3 regions of the Streptomyces sp. 3214.6 genome follow, and region 2 is predicted to be linked to each of the others. Evidence: riboswitches for the same ligand, from Rfam matches in the RefSeq annotation. Region 2 holds a riboswitch; each other region holds the start of a gene.

Region 1 (5,738 bases), 4.3 Mb from region 2:
CTCGACCGGTGCACTCAAGCCCAAGGTCGCGGTGGCCATGTCCGCCGCGCTCAACCTGGTGGGCGCTTTCCTCTCCGTGGAGGTCGCCAACACGATCTCCAAGGGTCTCGTCGACGAGACCGGCATCCGTCCCGAGGTCATCTTCGCCGCGTTGGTCGGCGCGATCCTCTGGAACCTGCTGACCTGGCTGGTGGGCCTGCCCTCCAGCTCCTCCCACGCCCTCATGGGCGGTCTGATCGGCGCCACCATCGCCTCGGCCGGCTTCGACGCGGTGCACGGCGACGCGCTGGTCACCAAGGTCCTCATCCCGGCGATCGCGGCGCCCATCGTCGCGGGCGTCGCCGCGATGCTCGCGACCCGCCTCTCCTACACCCTCGGCAAGAAGGCCGACGGCAAGGCCGCCGAGAAGGGCTACCGGGCCGGCCAGATCGCCTCGGCCGGCCTGGTCTCCCTCGCCCACGGCACCAACGACGCGCAGAAGACGATGGGCATCATCACCCTCGCCCTGGTCGCCGGCGGCGCCGTGGCCCCCGACTCCGACCCGCCGGTCTGGGTCATCCTCTCCGCCGGCCTGGCCATCGCGCTCGGCACCTACCTCGGCGGCTGGCGCATCATCCGCACCATGGGCAAGGGCCTGACCGACCTTCAGCCGCAGCAGGGCTTCGCCGCCCAGACCAGCGCGGCCACGGTCATCCTGGCCTCCTCCCACCTCGGCTTCTCCCTCTCCACCACCCACTCGGTCTCCGGCGCGGTGATGGGCGCGGGCCTGGGCCGCAAGGGCGGCGTGGTCCGCTGGTCGACGGCGACCCGCATGTTCGTGGCGTGGGGCCTGACGCTGCCGGCGGCGGCGCTGGTGGGCGCGCTGGCCGAGTCGGTCACGGACCTCGGCGACTGGGGCACGGCGGTCGTGGCCGTCTTCCTGGTGGCCTCCAGCGCGGCGATCTGGAAGATCTCGCGACGTGAGGTCGTCGACGCGTCCAACGTCAACGAGCCCGAGGAATCCCCGGGCGTGATCACCACGGCGATCGCGGCGGTGACCCCGCCCCCGACGGGCACGGTGACCGAGGACCTGACGGCCACGATCCCGTCCCCGGCGACCGCGATCGCGCCCACCGAGCCCGCCGCTCCCCCGGCCGCGGCCGTCTGAGCCCGCGCACCCGGTACGAAGGAAGAGAACCAGCATGAAGATCGACTGGACAGCCCTGGGCTCCGTCTTCGGTGTCAGCCTCGCGGTCACCGTGGGCCTCGTCACCCTGTTCACCCTGGGCATCATGGGCCTGTCCCGCCAGGAACGCGCCACGGCAGAGGGCGGGTCGGCCACTCTCGCGGTGACGGGCGCGTACGCCTGCTTCGCGGCGTGCGCGGCGGCGGTGGCCTACGGGATCTCCCTGATCGTGGCCTGAGCCGTACAGGTTTCTCACCCGGCCCTGCCTGCGGTCGCCCTCTCGGGCGGCCGCAGGCAGGGCCGAGTCATGCTCCGCGCGCCGTGGGACCAGGCCGATGTGGGGTTCTGCACACTCTCCCCGCGCAGGTCAACAGCAAGTTGACGGCCCTTCCGGGCCCGTGGTGGACTGCCCGAGCCATGTACGGCGGCAGAAGAGGAAGCCGGTGCGAATCCGGCGCGGTCCCGCCACTGTCACCGGGGTAGTAAGCCCCGGGAGCCAGGAACTCTCGCCGCCGGTCTCGTCGAACCAGGGCGTGGACACCCTGAGTGAGGACATATCGCCATGCCCGCTTGGCCGTTGAGGCACAGCACCAGGTCGCTGCCCGACCCCACGGCCGGCTGAGCCCGTGCAGGCCGATCGCGTTCACGCGTACGGCGCCGCCGCCGGCCTCCTCGGTGACCTGCTCCTCGGCGATCCCCGCCGGGGGCATCCGGTCGCCGTGTTCGGGCGGGCGGCCGCAGCCGTGGAGCGGGTGCTCTGGCGCGACCACCGCGGCTGGGGGGCCGTCCACACCGTCGTCTGCGCCGGTGGGGCCGTGACCCTGGGAGCCGTCGCCCGCAAGGCCGTACGTCCCTCTTCGGCCGCTTCTCTCGGCCTCACCGCCGCCGCCACCTGGGCGGTGGTCGGCGGGACCTCTCTCGTCCGGGAGGCCCGCGCCATCGGTCGGGCCCTCGAAGCGGGGGACGTCGAGGCCGCCCGGGAACGGCTGCCGCATCTGTGCGGGCGGGATCCGCAGGCGCTGGACGCGGACGGGTTGGCCCGGGCCGTCGTGGAGTCCGTCGCCGAGAACACCTCCGACGCCGTCGTGGGGGCGCTCGTGTGGGGGGCCGTCGGCGGGGTGCCGGGGCTGCTCGGGTTCCGGGCCGTCAACACACTCGACGCCATGGTCGGGCACAGGTCGGCCCGGTACCGGCGGTTCGGGTGGGCCTCCGCGCGGCTCGACGACCTCGCCGGGTGGCCGGGGGCGCGGCTGACCGCCGTACTGGCCGCCGTCGCGGGGGATGATCCGCGGGCCGCGCTGCGGGCCTGGCGGGCGGACGCCGGCCGGCATCCCAGCCCCAACGCCGGGCCCGTCGAGGCCTCCTTCGCGGGCGCGCTCGGCGTGCGGCTGGGCGGGACGCTGTCGTACGGCGGCCGGGTCGAGCACCGGCCGGTCCTGAACGGGGCGGCCGGGCGGCCCGTCGTCGCCCACGACATCGAACGCGCCGCACGGCTCTCGCGCCGCGTCGGCCTGCTGGCGCTCGGCGTCACCGTCGCCGCGCGCGCCATCGTCACGACAGGGAAGGGGCGGACGAAATGAGCGGGGGACTCCTCGTCGCGGGCACCACCTCCGACGCCGGCAAGAGCGTCGTCACGGCCGGGATCTGCCGGTGGCTGGTGCGGCAGGGCGTCAAGGTCGCGCCGTTCAAGGCGCAGAACATGTCCCTCAACTCGTTCGTGACGCGTGAGGGCGCCGAGATCGGGCGGGCGCAGGCCATGCAGGCGCAGGCGTGCCGGGTCGAGCCGACCGCCCTGATGAATCCCGTGCTGCTCAAGCCCGGCGGCGAGCAGAGCAGTCAGGTCGTGCTGCTCGGGAAGCCCGTCGGGGAGCTCAGCGCGCGTGGCTATCACGGGGGGCGGCAGCAGGAACTCCTGGGAACCGTTCTCGACTGTCTCGCCGAGTTGCGGGGCACGTATGACGCGGTGATCTGTGAGGGGGCCGGCTCTCCTGCCGAGATCAATCTTCGGCGGACCGACATCGTGAACATGGGGATCGCCCGCAACGCCGGGCTCCCGGTCCTCGTCGTCGGCGACATCGACCGGGGCGGGGTCTTCGCCTCCTTCTTCGGGACCGTCGCGCTGCTCTCCCCCGAGGACCAGAAACTCGTTTCCGGGTTTGTCGTCAACAAGTTCCGCGGGGACGTCTCCCTGCTGGAGCCGGGCCTCGACATGCTGCACGGGCTCACCGGGCGGCGGACGTACGGCGTGCTGCCGTTCCGGCACGGGCTCGGGATCGACGAGGAGGACGGGCTCCGGGTCTCCCTGCGCGGGACGATCCGGGAGTCGAACACCGCCCCGCCCGTCGGACAGGACGTGCTGCGGGTCGCCGTCTGCGCGATCCCGCTGATGTCGAACTTCACGGACGTGGACGCGCTGGCCGCCGAACCGGGCGTCGTCGTGCGGTTCGTGGACCGGCCCGAGGAGCTGGCCGACGCCGACCTGGTCGTCGTCCCGGGGACGCGGGGGACCGTGCGCGCCCTTGAGTGGCTGCGCGAGCGCGGCCTCGCCGACGCCCTGCGGCGGCGGGCCGCCGAGCAGCGGCCCGTCCTCGGCATCTGCGGGGGCTTCCAGATCCTCGGCGAGCGCATCGAGGACGACGTCGAGAGCCGGCGCGGGCAGGTCGACGGGCTCGGCGTCCTGCCGGTGCGGGTGCGGTTCGCCCGCGAGAAGACCCTCACCCGGCCCGCCGGTCAAGCCCTCGGCGAGCCGGTCGAGGGGTACGAGATCCATCACGGGGTCGCCGACGTCACGGGCGGTGAGCCGTTCATCTCCGATGGCGAAGGACACAGCCTCGACGGCTGCCGGGTCGGCCAGACCTGGGGCACGCACTGGCACGGCTCGCTGGAGTCGGACGGGTTCCGGCGGGCGTTCCTGCGCGAGGTGGCGGCCGCCACGGGCCGGCGTTTCGTGCCCGCCGCCGACACCTCGTTCGCCGGGCTGCGCGAGGAGCAGCTCGACCGGCTCGGCGACCTGATCGAACAGCACGCGGACACCGACGCGCTCTGGCGGCTCATCGAGTCGGGCGCGCCGCAAGGACTGCCTTTCATTCCACCGGGAGCGCCCGCATGAGCACAGTGTTGTTGTTGTCGACCGCCGACACCGATCTGCTGGCGGCCCGGGCCGCTTCCGGCGCCGACTACCGGATCGGCAACCCGACCCGCGTGGACGTGGCGCGGGAGCTGCCCGCTCTGCTGGACGGCGCCGACCTCGCCGTCGTCCGGCTGCTCGGCGGGAAGCGGGCCTGGGAGGACGGGCTCGCCGCGCTGAAGGCGTCCGGTGTGCCGACCGTGCTGCTGGGCGGCGAGACCGTGCCGGACGCCGAGCTGATGGCCGAGTCGTCGGTGCCGGCCGGTGTGGTGGCCGAGGCCCTCAAGTACCTCGTCGAGGGCGGGCCCGCCAACCTCACCGAACTCGCCCGGTTCCTCTCCGACACCGTGCTGTTGACCGGCGAGGGGTTCCTCGAGCCGCGGAAGATGCCCGAGTACGGCGTCCACGGCGAGCGGGCGTTCGTCGAGGGGCGGCCGACCGTCGGCGTGCTCTTCTACCGGGCCCACGAGCTGAGCGGCAACACCGCGTTCGTGGACACCCTGTGCGACGCGATCGAGGCCCGCGGCGCCAACGCCCTTGCCGTGTACTGCGGTTCGCTGCGCGGGGCGGACGCCGGGCTGTACGAGATCCTGGGGCGGACCGACACGCTTGTCGCCACCGTCCTCGCCGCCGGCGGCACGCACGCCTCGCAGGCCTCGGCGGGCGGGGACGAGGAGGCCTGGGACATCGGGGCGCTCGCCGACCTCGACGTGCCGGTCCTGCAAGGGCTTTGCCTGACGTCGTCGAAGAGCACGTGGGACGCGTCCGACGCCGCCCTGTCCCCCATGGACGCGGCGATGCAGGTCGCCATCCCGGAGTTCGACGGGCGGATCATCACCGTCCCCTTCTCCTTCAAGGAGCAGGGCCCCGACGACGTCCCGGTGTACGTCGCCGACCCCGAGCGGGCCGCACGCGTCGCCGGAATCGCCGTCCGGCACGCCCGGTTGAAGCACAAGGCGAACGCCGACAAAAAGCTCGCGCTCGTCTTCACCGCCTACCCGACGAAGCACTCCCGGGTCGGCAACGCGGTCGGCCTGGACACCCCCGCCTCGGCGGTGAAGGTGCTGGACGCGCTGCGGGACGCCGGGTACGGCGTCACCGAACACCCCGACAACGGCGACGAGTTGATCCACCGGCTCATCAACGCCGGCGGCCACGACGTCGAATGGCTCACCGAGGAGCAGCTGGCCGCCGCACCCGCCCGGGTACCGCTGGCCGACTACCGGGCCTGGTTCGACAAGCTCGACCCGAAGCTTCGGGACGCCATGGTTGAGGCGTGGGGCGAGCCGCCGGGCTCGCTGTACGTCGACGGCGACGACGTCGTGCTCGCCTCCCTGCAGTTCGGGAACGTCGTCGTGATGATCCAGCCGCCGCGCGGCTTCGGCGAGAACCCGATCGCGATCTACCACGACCCCGACATGCCGCCCTCCCACCACTACATGGCCG
Region 2 (5,738 bases):
CACGTCCGCCGGGATCCAGGCGAAGTCCTGCACCGAGCCGTTGGCGTCGCGCAGCGCCTCACGGGTGCGGGCGTCCCAGACGCCGAGCTCCTTGAGGTCGTTCACCAGATACGAGTTGACCTGGAGGAACTCGCCGGACAGCGTCTCGCGCTTGAACAGGTTGGACACCTGCGGCTCGATGCACTCGTACACCCCCGCGATGGAGGCGATGGTGGCGGTGGGCGCGATCGCCAGCAGCAGCGAGTTGCGCATGCCGGTCGCCGCGATCCGCTCGCGCAGCGCCGCCCAGCGCTCCGGCCAGGTGAACTCGACGCCGTAGTGGTCGGGGTGCAGCACACCCCGGGCGGTCCGGGTCTTCTCCCAGGCGGGCAGCGGGCCGCTGCGCTCGGCGAGATCGGCGGACGCCTCGTACGCGGCGAGCATGATGCGCTCGGCGATCCGGGTGGACAGCGCCTTCGCCTCGGCCGAGTCGAAGGGCAGCCGCAGCTTGAAGAAGACGTCCTGCAGACCCATCGCGCCGAGGCCGACCGGCCGCCAGCGGGCGTTGGAGCGGCCCGCCTGCTCGGTCGGGTAGAAGTTGATGTCGACGACCCGGTCGAGGAAGGTGACGGCCGTGCGGACGGTCTCGTCCAGCCGCTCCCAGTCGATGTCCCCGGCCGTGGCGTCGACGAACGCGCCGAGGTTCACCGAGCCCAGGTTGCACACGGCCGTCTCGCCGTCGTCCGTGACCTCCAGGATCTCCGTGCACAGGTTGGAGGAGTGCACGACATGACCCGGCTCGGCCGTCTGGTTGGCGGTGCGGTTGGCGGCGTCCTTGAAGGTCATCCAGCCGTTGCCGGTCTGCGCGAGGGTACGCATCATGCGGCCGTACAGGTCACGGGCCGGGATGGTCTTCTTCGCGAGACCGTCCGCCTCCGCCTTGCGGTAGGCGGCGTCGAACTCCTCGCCCCACAGGTCGACCAGCTCGGGCACGTCGGAGGGGGAGAACAGCGACCACGGCTCGTCGGCGTTGACCCGGCGCATGAACTCGTCCGGGATCCAGTGCGCGAGGTTCAGGTTGTGCGTACGGCGGGCGTCCTCGCCGGTGTTGTCCCGCAGTTCGAGGAACTCCTCGATGTCGGAGTGCCAGGTCTCCAGGTAGACGGCGGCCGCGCCCTTGCGCCGGCCGCCCTGGTTCACGGCGGCGACGGAGGCGTCCAGGGTCTTCAGGAACGGGACGATGCCGTTGGAGTGCCCGTTGGTCCCGCGGATCAGCGAACCGCGGCTGCGGATGCGGGAGTACGACAGTCCGATGCCGCCGGCGTGCTTCGACAGCCGGGCCACCTGGTGATAGCGGTCGTAGATGGAGTCCAGCTCGTCGATCGGGGAGTCGAGGAGGTAGCAGGACGACATCTGGGGGTGCCGCGTACCGGAGTTGAAGAGGGTGGGGGAGGACGGCAGATAGTCGAGCCGGCTCATCAGCCGGTAGAGCGCGGCGACCTCGTCCAGGGAGCGGACGCCCGCTTCTGAATGGGGCACAGTGTCCTCGGCAAGGCCGGAGGCGACGCGCAGCAGGAAATGCTGGGGTGTCTCGACGACCTTGCGGGTGATCGGGTGCCGGAGCAGGTAGCGGCTGTGCAGGGTGCGCAGGCCGAAGTAGCCGAAACGGTCGTCGGCGTCGGCGTCGACCAGCGCGTCGAGGCGGGCCGCGTGGACGCGCACGAACTCGGCGGTACGGTCCGCGATCAGGCCCTCGCGGTGGCCGACGGCGACCGACGTGGTGAACGACGTGACGCCCTGCGAGGCGGCCTCCGCGGCGATGCCGACGGTCAGCAGCCGGGCGGCCAGCTTCGAGTAGGCGGGGTCCTCGGAGATCAGGCCGGCGGCCGCCTCCGTGGCCAGCTCGCGCAGCTCCGCCTCGTCGGCCCGGGCGGACCGGCCGCGCAGGGCCGCGGCGGCGACCCGGCCGGGGTCGGCGTCGGGCAGGTCGGCGGTCAGCTCGGTCAGGGTACGCAGCAACGCGGTACCGGGACCGTCGGTCTCCAGCTCGGTGACTGAAGCCGGTTCGGCTGGCGCGATGGTCACGTGAGGCTCTCCCTCGCTCGGCGGTGGGCCTGGCGGAGGGCAGGGGGCAGCACACGAGCGCACGGGGCGTCGCGTCCACCGGCCCACTCCACGAGGCCCGGACGTCAGGGCACCCGGACCTGATGGGCCGGGCACGCTGTCGGCAGGTCCTCGGACTGACGCTCGTACGCGTATACGCACAAGTACACCGTTGCGGGACAGTTCCGGATTCGCACCGGATTCCCCTGCGGCGACAGCGAGCACGAGCATACATCTTGTGCTCGCCTGTCACGCCACCCCCAGATGTTGTGTCGGGGTGGTTTCAGAGCGTCAACTTACAGGTGAGGAGAGTGAAGTCGCTCAGCTCCGGGACGGGGTTCCAGTCCCGCTCGGGTGTACGGACGGGGCCGAGATGTCATGAGGTTGCCCGGGCCCGGGACGAAGGTGACTCCGCCGCCACGCCCGGGGCTCGTGACTTTCGCGACGCGGCGGCCGAGTTGCGGGGCGTGGCGGGAGTGATTCCATGGAGGTAGGCGTCGTCACCCTCGCAGGTCCTCCGTCCTGAGAATCCCTCTCGGAGGAGAACACACCATGACCAGGGTCGTCCGTCACACGCCCGGTAAGCAACGGCCGCGCAACGCGCCGATGGCGACGCTCGATCTGAGACGCGGCTGTCACCGCGTCAGGGGCGTCCTCCTCGCCCGCTGGCACCGTCTGGCGATGCGCCTGGAGGCCCGCCGCGGCGTCACCCGCCCCAAGAAATGGCGCCGATGGGTCTCCTACGCGAACCTGACCAGGCTCGTCTGGCTGATCGCCGTGCTGGCCATCGTCGCCTGGTGCGCGGAGGGCCTTTACATCGTGGCCTCCGGGCAGTCGACCGGCTTCGAGGACATGCGCCACAGGGGCGGACTCGACGCCGTCATGGGCCTCGTCGGCCCGGTCCTCACCGCCTCCGTCGCCGCCACGCTCTTCCTGTTCTGGTGGTACCGCTGGACCAAACGCCGCTACCTCGCCAAGGCGCGCAAGGATCCCCGCAAGTTGGTGCTCACCGCCGGGCACGACATCGCCGAGATCGTGGGCCGCGAGGAGATCGCCGAGGTTATCGCCCAACGACTCCGCGAACGCGCCACACGCAGGCCCTATCTGCTCGTCGGCGGCGTGGGCGCGGGGAAGACCGCCGTCCTGGTGCGGCTCAGCGAACTGCTGGCGGGGCAGAACGCGGTGCCCGTGCCGATCCGGCTGAGAGACGCGTCCGGCGGGGCAGACCTGAACTTCGAACGCCTGGCCAAGCAGCGCTTCGCCGAGGAGGCGCCGCACGGAGTCCTGGCCCGAGGCAAGAACGACCGGGTCTGGCAGCAACTCCTCGCCGACGACAAGCCGGTCGTCCTGGCCGACGGCCTGGAGGAGGCCCTCCTCGACGAGAACCTTCAGCAGAACCGGGACAGCATCATCCACAAGGCCATCGAGCGCGCCAACGACGAGAAACTGCCCCTGGTCATCGCCTCCCGGCCGCACACTCCGCTGGAGAGCACCGCCGCCGCGATCGTGGAACTGGAACCGCTGAGCGAGGAGGCGGCGCTGCGTTTCGTCCAGGCGCGGGTACCCGATTCGGACGAGCGCCGCGTGGACTGGATCGTGGAGACGGCCGAGGTGACCGAATCGCCCGTCTACCTCCAGATCGCCCGCGAACTGCACTGCCACGGCGCCCTGGACGACCCCAAGCGGCTCAACACCCGCAGCCGGGACCGCAGCACGCTACGGCTGTGGCTGCTGCAACGGTGGAACGAGACCCTCTGCGAGGGGCGGCTGCGCGAGGACGTCGCCCTGAACGAACAGGAGCGCCGCGACACCGTCGAGGTGGTCTCCGCCCTGGCGTGCATCGGGCTGCTCCAGGACAAACTGGAGGTCGGATTCGCCGAACTCCTCGACGAGGACGGCCAACCCGGTCACACCCGACGCGCGCTGCCCCGGGCGCAGCGCCTGTGGAACGGCGCACGGCGCGGGAACCGGTACGGCAAGCGCGCCGGCACCTTCTCCGAGTGGCATCGGGAAAAGATCTGGGACTCGCTCTGCGGGAGCCTCAGCCCCGAGGCGAGCAGGCGCCTGAGCGAGGGCAGCACCGACCAGGCCCAGGCCGTGCTCGCCCACTTCGCGGGCAACGCGAACAAGCTCAACCTGGTGGAGGGGCTCGAGAAGAGGGTCCGTTTCCCGCACAGCATCATCCAGGCCTACTTCGGCTTCCGGGTGCTGCACCACCTGGGGGAACGGGACACGGAACAGCTTGTCGAGCAGGCGCTGCGGCACCCCAGCCGCGAGCTGCTCATCGCCTTGGTGCTGCTGTCCCGTCAGCGGACGGTGGACCTCTCGGACCGGGGCGGCGGGGTCCGGGCCGGGCGGCGCAAGGAGATCGGCGGCCCGGCGCGGCGGCCACGCGGGGGAGGGCGCATCAGGGCCCAACGGCGCCATCCCCTGGCCTGGCGGCTCTGCTCGGCCGCACAGCACCGTACGGACGATCCGAAGGCCCTCGATCTCTTCGCGGCGGCCCTGGAAGTCGAGAGCGCGGAGGGGGACCCGGCCCTGCTGGGTGACATCGTCGCCGCCGTATGCGACCACTGGCCCCGCTTCAAGGGGGACCGGCGCACCCTGGAGGACGCGAAGCTGCGGCTGCTCAAACAGATCGGCGCGGCGCTTCGGGCGATGCCCGAGGAGAGCGACACGACGCAGATGTACTGGCAGTTCTACCTGATGGGCATCAAGGAGCCCGTCTACTCGATACGCCTGGCCGCCGCCCAGGAATTCGGTTCCGGAGGCAATGCGGCGTTCGCGGTGATCCGCGAACGGGTCGGCCTGCACGTCGACCCCGTCAAGAAGTACAACGCCGAGGTCAGGAAGTTCAAGGCCGCGCGCAGACGGGAGTACGAGGAGTGGGCCAAGAAGATGGAGCGGGCGAGCACGGGCCGTCCGTCCGCCCGGGCCGCGTCACCCGACGTCGGCTTCGGCGCGCCGCAGAGGGACGAACGCAAGGAGATCGACGAGCGGTACCTGGAGCGACGGGTCGGCCTCTTCCGGGAGTACGTGATGCGGGCCTGGATCCTCCCCATGCTCGTGGGCTCGGTCGACGCCGCCCACCGCGACGAGGCCGAGGAACGCCTCGCCAAGTGGCTGCGCCACCTCGACCCGAAGATCACCGGCGGCACTCCCGATCTGCCGCTGGTGCTGGAGGCCGCACTGGCCCAGGGCTTCAAGTACGCCGCCAACCGGCGCGCACGTCACCCGCACACGGACCCGGGCAGTCGCGCCGCCCTGATACGGCAGGCGGAGACCGTACTGCGGCAGTCCAGGTGCTGGTACGCGCAGATCGGCCTGCTCCAGGCGCTGTGCCTGTGGGAGCTCCCGGACACGACGGGCCTGGGCCGCCGTAACAGTGGCGACACCCTGGCGGAGCGGTACGACGACCGCGACGGGGAGCGGGAGCCGTCCCGGGCGATCGTCGGGACGACCGCCGTACAGACCGTGCAGCGATGGCTGGCGATGGCCGGGACCGCGAACACGGGGCCCGGCCCGTCCGGTACGAACGGCGATGCGCCCAGGTGCCGGCTGCACCCGTTCGTCGCCGAGACGGGCGATCTGGTGGCCCTCGCCCTGGAGACCGGACAACCCGAGCGCTTTCTCTGGATCGACGAGATGGGCGTCGC
Region 3 (5,738 bases), 1.1 Mb from region 2:
CCGGCGGTGACGTCGACCGGGCGCTGGCGCTGGCCCGGGAGGCGGCGGAGCACGCCGAGGAGGACGGCGACCAGATGTACGTCTCCCGCGCCCTGGCCGCCCTCGGCCACGCCCAGTTGGTGGCCGGGGACGCGGCGGGCGCGGTCGGCTCGCTGCGCCGGGTGCGGGAGCTGGAGCAGGGCCTGGGCATCACCGATCCGGCGCGGGGCCGCTGGCAGGGCGACCTCGCCGAGGCGCTGGTGCGGGTCGGCGAGCCGGGCGAGGCGCAGGACGTCATCGACGTGACGCGCGAGCACGCGCTGCGGCTGGGCCGGGAGAGCGTGCTGGCGGTGCTGGACCGGTCGGAGGCGCTGGTGCGGGCGGCGCTCGGCGACCACGAGGCGGCGCTGTCCCGGCTGACGTCGGTGCAGGACCGGCTCGCCAAACTGGGGTACGGCCTGGAGGAGGGGCGGGCGGCGTTCGCGCTGGCCCGGCTGCGCACCCTGCGGCCGGGGACGGTCCCGGGACCGACGTCGTACGACGAGGCGGCGCGGCTGTTCCGGCGGTGCCGGGCGCTGCCCTGGCTGCGTCAGGTGGACACGGCCGCGGCGGAGGGGCAGGCGCAGCCGGTCGCCGTCGCCCAGCAATCGCCCGCGTCCGACGCGCTGGAGGGCCTGGCCTCGATGGAGCGTCAGGTCGCGGCGCTCGTCATGGAGGGCGCGACCAACCGGGAGATCGCGGCGCGTCTGTTCATCAGCGTCAAGACGGTCGAGGCGACCCTGACCCGGGTCTACCGCAAGCTGGGGATCCGTTCCCGGGTGGACATCGTCCGACTGGCGGCAGGGCGTCACGCGAAGTGAGGAATCCGCGGGTCAACCGCCCCTGAGGGGCTATCTACCCTTAGTGGGTTTCTCCTGGGTGTCCGCCCCGCGCGGCGGGTTCCCTCAAGCGGCCCCATCGGCGGCGACTGTGGGTTCCCTGGGCGACCGAGGGTTTTCCCTGCCCCAACTCCCCTAGGGGGTTCCCTCATTGGGACGAGCGGGTTCCGGGTCCTAGCGTAAGGGACGTGCCGCTCGCCCGGGCACACGGGGGTCGGTCCCGCGACCCCCGTGCTCACCCCCACACCCGCGCGACCCCCCACCGGCCATCTCCACCGAGGAGTTCCATGTTCGGGCTCAACCGCGCCAAGAAGACCGCCGCCGTCCTCGCAGCGACCGCTGCCGCGGCAGCGACCGCACTGCTCAGCGCCCCCACCGCTGTCGCAGCGCCCCAGCCGATCGTCGGCGGCACGACGACCACGACCACGACGTACCCGTTCATGATGCAGATCACGGACGCCTCGCAGAACCAGTTCTGCGGCGGCACCCTCGTCTCGGCGACCAAGGTGGTCACGGCCGCCCACTGTATGGTCGGCGAGACCACGAGCAGCGTGCGCGTCGTCGGTGGGCGCACGTACCTCAACGGCACGAACGGCACTGCCAGCCGGGTGAGCAAGATCTGGATCAACCCGGACTACACGGACGCCACCAACGGCGACGACGTGGCCGTCCTGACCCTGTCGACGGCGATGCCGTACACCACGGCGTCGTATGTCTCCTCGTCCCAGACCGGCGTGTACGCGGCCGGCACCACGGCCCGCATCATCGGCTGGGGCACCACCTCGGAGAACGGCAGCTCCTCCAACCAGCTGCGGACCGCGACCGTCCCGATCGTGTCCGACACCAGCTGTGCGAGCTCCTACGGTTCGGACTACGTCAAGTCCGACATGGTTTGCGCCGGATACACCTCCGGCGGCACAGACACCTGCCAGGGCGACAGCGGCGGTCCCCTGCTCATCGGGGGCGTCCTGGCAGGGATCACTTCTTGGGGCGAGGGCTGCGCGGAGGCCGGTTACCCGGGTGTGTACACCCGGCTGACCACCTTCTCCAGCCTGGTGACGGCGCAGGTCAACTCGTAGTCACCGGGTTGCCCCCAAGAACCTCCTGAGTACTCCTCAGGGAAAGACCGGGGGGCGCTGCGAGCCTCCACGAGCGGCCCGCAGCGCCCCCTATCCAAGCCCTCACCTCTCACCGGTGGGGGCTTCGGCCTGTTCGGGGTCGTCCCCGACCGGGACGTCCCCCTTCGCGTCAGGGGCGTACGACGGTGGCGAACCGGATGTCGTGCGGCCCGCCCGGGTGCATCGCGGACAGCATCCGCTCGCCCTCTTCTGTCACCTCGTCCCGCTGGGTCTTGGTGAGCCGGCCGAAGGGCTCGATGACGAGCGCGTCCTGCTCCAGTTTCCACAGGCCCGCCAGGAAGCCGTCGACGAGGAGCGTGCAGTAGGCCTGGTTGCCCTGCCAGCTGCGGCCCCAGTACTCGGGCGGGACGACTCGGGTGCGGTCGGCGTGGGAGAGGAGGAGGTTGTCGAACTCGGGGAGGAAGCGCGGCGGGGCCGGGACCTGGGGGTCCGGGCGGGGGGCGTCGGGGAGGTCGAAGAGTTCCACGCCGTGCTCGTCGCGGAAGGTGAGCAGGTGGGGGCGGAGGCGTTCGAAGGGCTCTCGCAGTCGGGTCAGACCGGCCCAGGTCTGCATGTCCTTGACGGAGGCCGGGCCGAAGGCGGCCAGGTAGCGCAGGACGACGGCGTCCGGCGTGGGGGTCGGTGCGGCGAGCCGGCCGAGCCAGTGTTCGGCGGTGGTCAGCGCGACCTGCCCGCTCCTGTCCCACAGCCCGCGCGGGGTGACCTGGACGAGGGGCAGCCGGCACCGGGCGGCGACGGCGAGGGACTGGGGGTCGGCGTCCGGCCACTCCACGGAGAGGGCTTCGCGCAGTTGCTTCATGGTGCGCGGTTCGGTCTCGACGAGGTCGCGGGCGAGGACGGCGAGCCGGTCGAGGTCGACGCCGGCCAGGCCCTTGCGGAAGTACGTCAGCTCACGGTCGCGGGCAGGCTGGACGAACGGCCGCAGGGTCAGACAGTCATCGGCGGTGTGGGCGTGGATGGTGGAGCGCATGCTGACGATGCGGACGACCTCGCGGCCGGCCATCGGCGTCGACAGCTTCTCCGGGACGAAGCCGTCGAGGCGGGCCGCGAGCGCGTAGTACGGCGGCTTGACGTTCTGCGCCTGAAGTCCGAGCAGGTGTTCGATGGCGGCCCCGGCCGACAGCGACGAGGGACGCAGCAACAGCTGTCGGTCGAGGGTGGCGCGGTTGAGGGCGCGGGCGCCGAGCACGGGGGCCGCCGGGGACGTCGTCTTCGTCATGCAGGGCAAGTTAACGGGGAATGAGGACAGTTGCTGTCCTCAAGGCACCCGAGCCGGGTCGCGCTGGGGATGTCCCCCTGCCGGTCCTGGGGTGTGCCGGATCGTGCCCTCGTCGGCGGCGAAACTATCGTGCGCTCATGACGTCCAATCCGCGAAAGCACCTCACCATGGCACTCGGGGTCGCCGTGCTGCTCGCCGCCGAGGTGACCACCGCCGTCGCCCAGCCCGCCGGCCCCTCCCCCGCCCAGCAGTTGGGCGTCACCGGCGACGGCAGCCGAAGCGCCGTGGTCTCCATGTCCGAGGCACGCGGCGACGCGAGGTGAGTCGGCCGACGCAGGGCACGCTGCATCACATCGAGCTGTGGGTGCCGGACCTCGACCGCGCCGTCACGTCGTTCGGCTGGCTGCTGGAGGCGTTGGGGCACACCCTCTTCCAGAGCTGGAGCGGTGGGCGCAGTTGGCGGCTCGGGGCGACCTATCTGGTCATCGAGCAGTCCCCGGCCCTCACCGCCGAACAGCACGACCGGTGCCGCCCGGGGCTGAACCATCTGGCGTTCCACGTCGACGACATCGCCGTGGTCGAGAGGCTGGCTGCCGAGGCCGCGCAGCACGGCTGGCGCCTGATGTTCCCCGAGCGGCACCCCTACGCCGGCGGCCGACAGCACTGCGCCGCCTACCTGGAGAACGAGGACGGGTTCGAGGTCGAACTCGTCGCGAGTCCAGGACGTGCTGCCGGGGGGCTGTGGTAGCTTGCCGAGGCCAGTCGTACCCATGTGCGTATCCGTACGTGCGCGGGTCAGGGAATCCGGTGCGACTCCGGAGCTGACGCGCAGCGGTAAGGGCGACGGGCGGGGCACTGGCCACTGGAGCGTGATCGCGGTCCGGGAAGGCGCCTCGTCCGGGTGACCCCGAGTCCGAAGACCTGCTGGCGGCCCCCGACGCCGGAAGACCGCCGGGGGAGCACCGTACGACCGGGCTTCGCGCCAGAGCCCTCGACGCCGAAGGAAGTTCCGTGCCGTTCGCACGCCCCGTCCGTCCTGCCGTCCTCCTCCTGTCAGCCGCCCTGCTGCTGACCGGCTGCGGCGGCTCCCCCGCCCCGTCGGGCTCGTCCGACTCGGCGGGATCGGCGTCGGCCGGCTCCGCCGGCCGTCCGGTCACGCTCGACAACTGCGGTCAGCGGGTCCACGTGGACGGTCCTCCGCGGCGGGCGGTCTCCCTCAACCAGGGCACGACCGAGATCATGCTCTCGCTCGGGCTGGCCGACCGTATGGCGGGCACCGCCACCTGGACCGACCCGGTGGCGAAGGGGCTGGAGAAAGCCAACGCGACGGTGCAGCGGCTGGCCGACAACGCCCCCTCGTTCGAGTCGGTCCTGGACACCGAACCCGACTTCGTCACCGCGTCGTTCGCCTCCACTCTCGGTGAGGGCGGCGTCGCCACCCGCGAGCAGTTCGCGAAGGTGGGCGTGCCCACGTACCTCTCCCCCTCCGACTGCGTCGGCAAGGACAACGCCGGCGACGGCGACGGCTCGCGCACCGAGCCGCTGACCATGGACGCGGTCTACGGCGAAGTCACCGACCTGGCCAGGATCTTCGGTGTCGAGGAGCGCGGCACGAAACTGGTCGCAGCTCTGAAGTCCCGTGTGGAGAAGGCCACTTCGGGGCTCCATGCGCAGAACGTCAGCCTCCTGTACTGGTTCGCCGACTCCCGGTCCCCGTATCTGGCGGGCTGCTGCGGCGCGCCCGGCGTCATCACCCGTGAACTCGGCGCGAGGAACGCCTTCGACGACACCCACGAGGAGTGGCCTCAGGTCAACTGGGAGACGGTCGCCGACCGGGACCCCGACGTCCTCGTCATCGGCGATCTGAGCCGCAGGCAGCAGACGGCCGAGACCGCCGCGAAGAAGATCGCGTTCCTGGAGTCCGACCCGGTCACGAAGAACATGACCGCCGTGAAGAAGAAGCGGTACGTGCTGCTGCCCGGGCAGGCCATGAACCCGACGGTCCGGACCGTCGAGGGCGTGGAGAAGGTGGCGGCTGCGCTGCGCGCGTACGGCTTCGGGGGATGAGCGACGTCCTGTCGGCGGCAACCCCGGCCGCGGTCCGCGGGCTGCGTCGCGTGGCGCTGTGGACGGCCGGCCTCGCACTGCTGTGCGGGTCGGTCGCGGTGGCGATCACCATCGGCCCGGCCGACATCGCGGTCGGTGACGTGTGGGCGACGGTGGCGGCCCATCTCGGCTGGGGGCAGGCGGAGTTGACGCCGATCCGGGACGGGATCGTGTGGAATCTGCGGCTGCCGCGGACACTGCTGGCCGCCGTGTGCGGAGCCGGCCTCGCCGTGTGCGGCGCGGTGATGCAGTCCCTGCTGCGCAATCCGCTCGCCGACCCCTTCGTCCTCGGCGTGTCGTCCGGGGCCTCGACCGGCGCGGTCGCGGTCGTCGTACTCGGCGTGGGCGGCGGTGTCCTGTCGGTCTCCGGGGGCGCGTTCCTGGGCGCGGCGCTCTCGTTCGCGCTGGTGCTGCTGC

The links. Region 2 has a riboswitch for cobalamin ahead of B5557_RS14890 (ribonucleoside-diphosphate reductase subunit alpha). Riboswitches for the same ligand answer to the same signal wherever they lie in the genome.
Region 1: another riboswitch for cobalamin. It lies ahead of B5557_RS34580 (cobalamin biosynthesis protein); the one in region 2 lies ahead of B5557_RS14890 (ribonucleoside-diphosphate reductase subunit alpha).
Region 3: another riboswitch for cobalamin. It lies ahead of B5557_RS09915 (ABC transporter substrate-binding protein); the one in region 2 lies ahead of B5557_RS14890 (ribonucleoside-diphosphate reductase subunit alpha).

Annotation. Positions count from the first base shown of each region.
Region 1 covers NZ_LT670819.1:7,641,964-7,647,701, reverse strand. The annotation lists gene B5557_RS34590 (inorganic phosphate transporter) at 1-1,147, shown strand, start outside; gene B5557_RS34585 (hypothetical protein) at 1,182-1,403, shown strand; cobalamin riboswitch at 1,551-1,690, shown strand; gene B5557_RS34580 (cobalamin biosynthesis protein) at 1,792-2,745, shown strand; gene B5557_RS34575 (cobyric acid synthase) at 2,742-4,274, shown strand; gene cobN (cobaltochelatase subunit CobN) at 4,271-5,738, shown strand, end outside.
Region 2 covers NZ_LT670819.1:3,341,817-3,347,554, reverse strand. The annotation lists gene B5557_RS14890 (ribonucleoside-diphosphate reductase subunit alpha) at 1-2,064, opposite strand, end outside; cobalamin riboswitch at 2,189-2,313, opposite strand; partial or broken gene B5557_RS45110 (GNAT family N-acetyltransferase) at 2,366-2,455, opposite strand; gene B5557_RS14885 (hypothetical protein) at 2,635-5,738, shown strand, end outside.
Region 3 covers NZ_LT670819.1:2,213,331-2,219,068, forward strand. The annotation lists gene B5557_RS09885 (helix-turn-helix transcriptional regulator) at 1-839, shown strand, start outside; gene B5557_RS09895 (S1 family peptidase) at 1,145-1,936, shown strand; gene B5557_RS09900 (winged helix DNA-binding domain-containing protein) at 2,106-3,215, opposite strand; gene B5557_RS09905 (hypothetical protein) at 3,353-3,538, shown strand; gene B5557_RS09910 (VOC family protein) at 3,535-3,963, shown strand; cobalamin riboswitch at 3,988-4,140, shown strand; gene B5557_RS09915 (ABC transporter substrate-binding protein) at 4,227-5,282, shown strand; gene B5557_RS09920 (FecCD family ABC transporter permease) at 5,279-5,738, shown strand, end outside.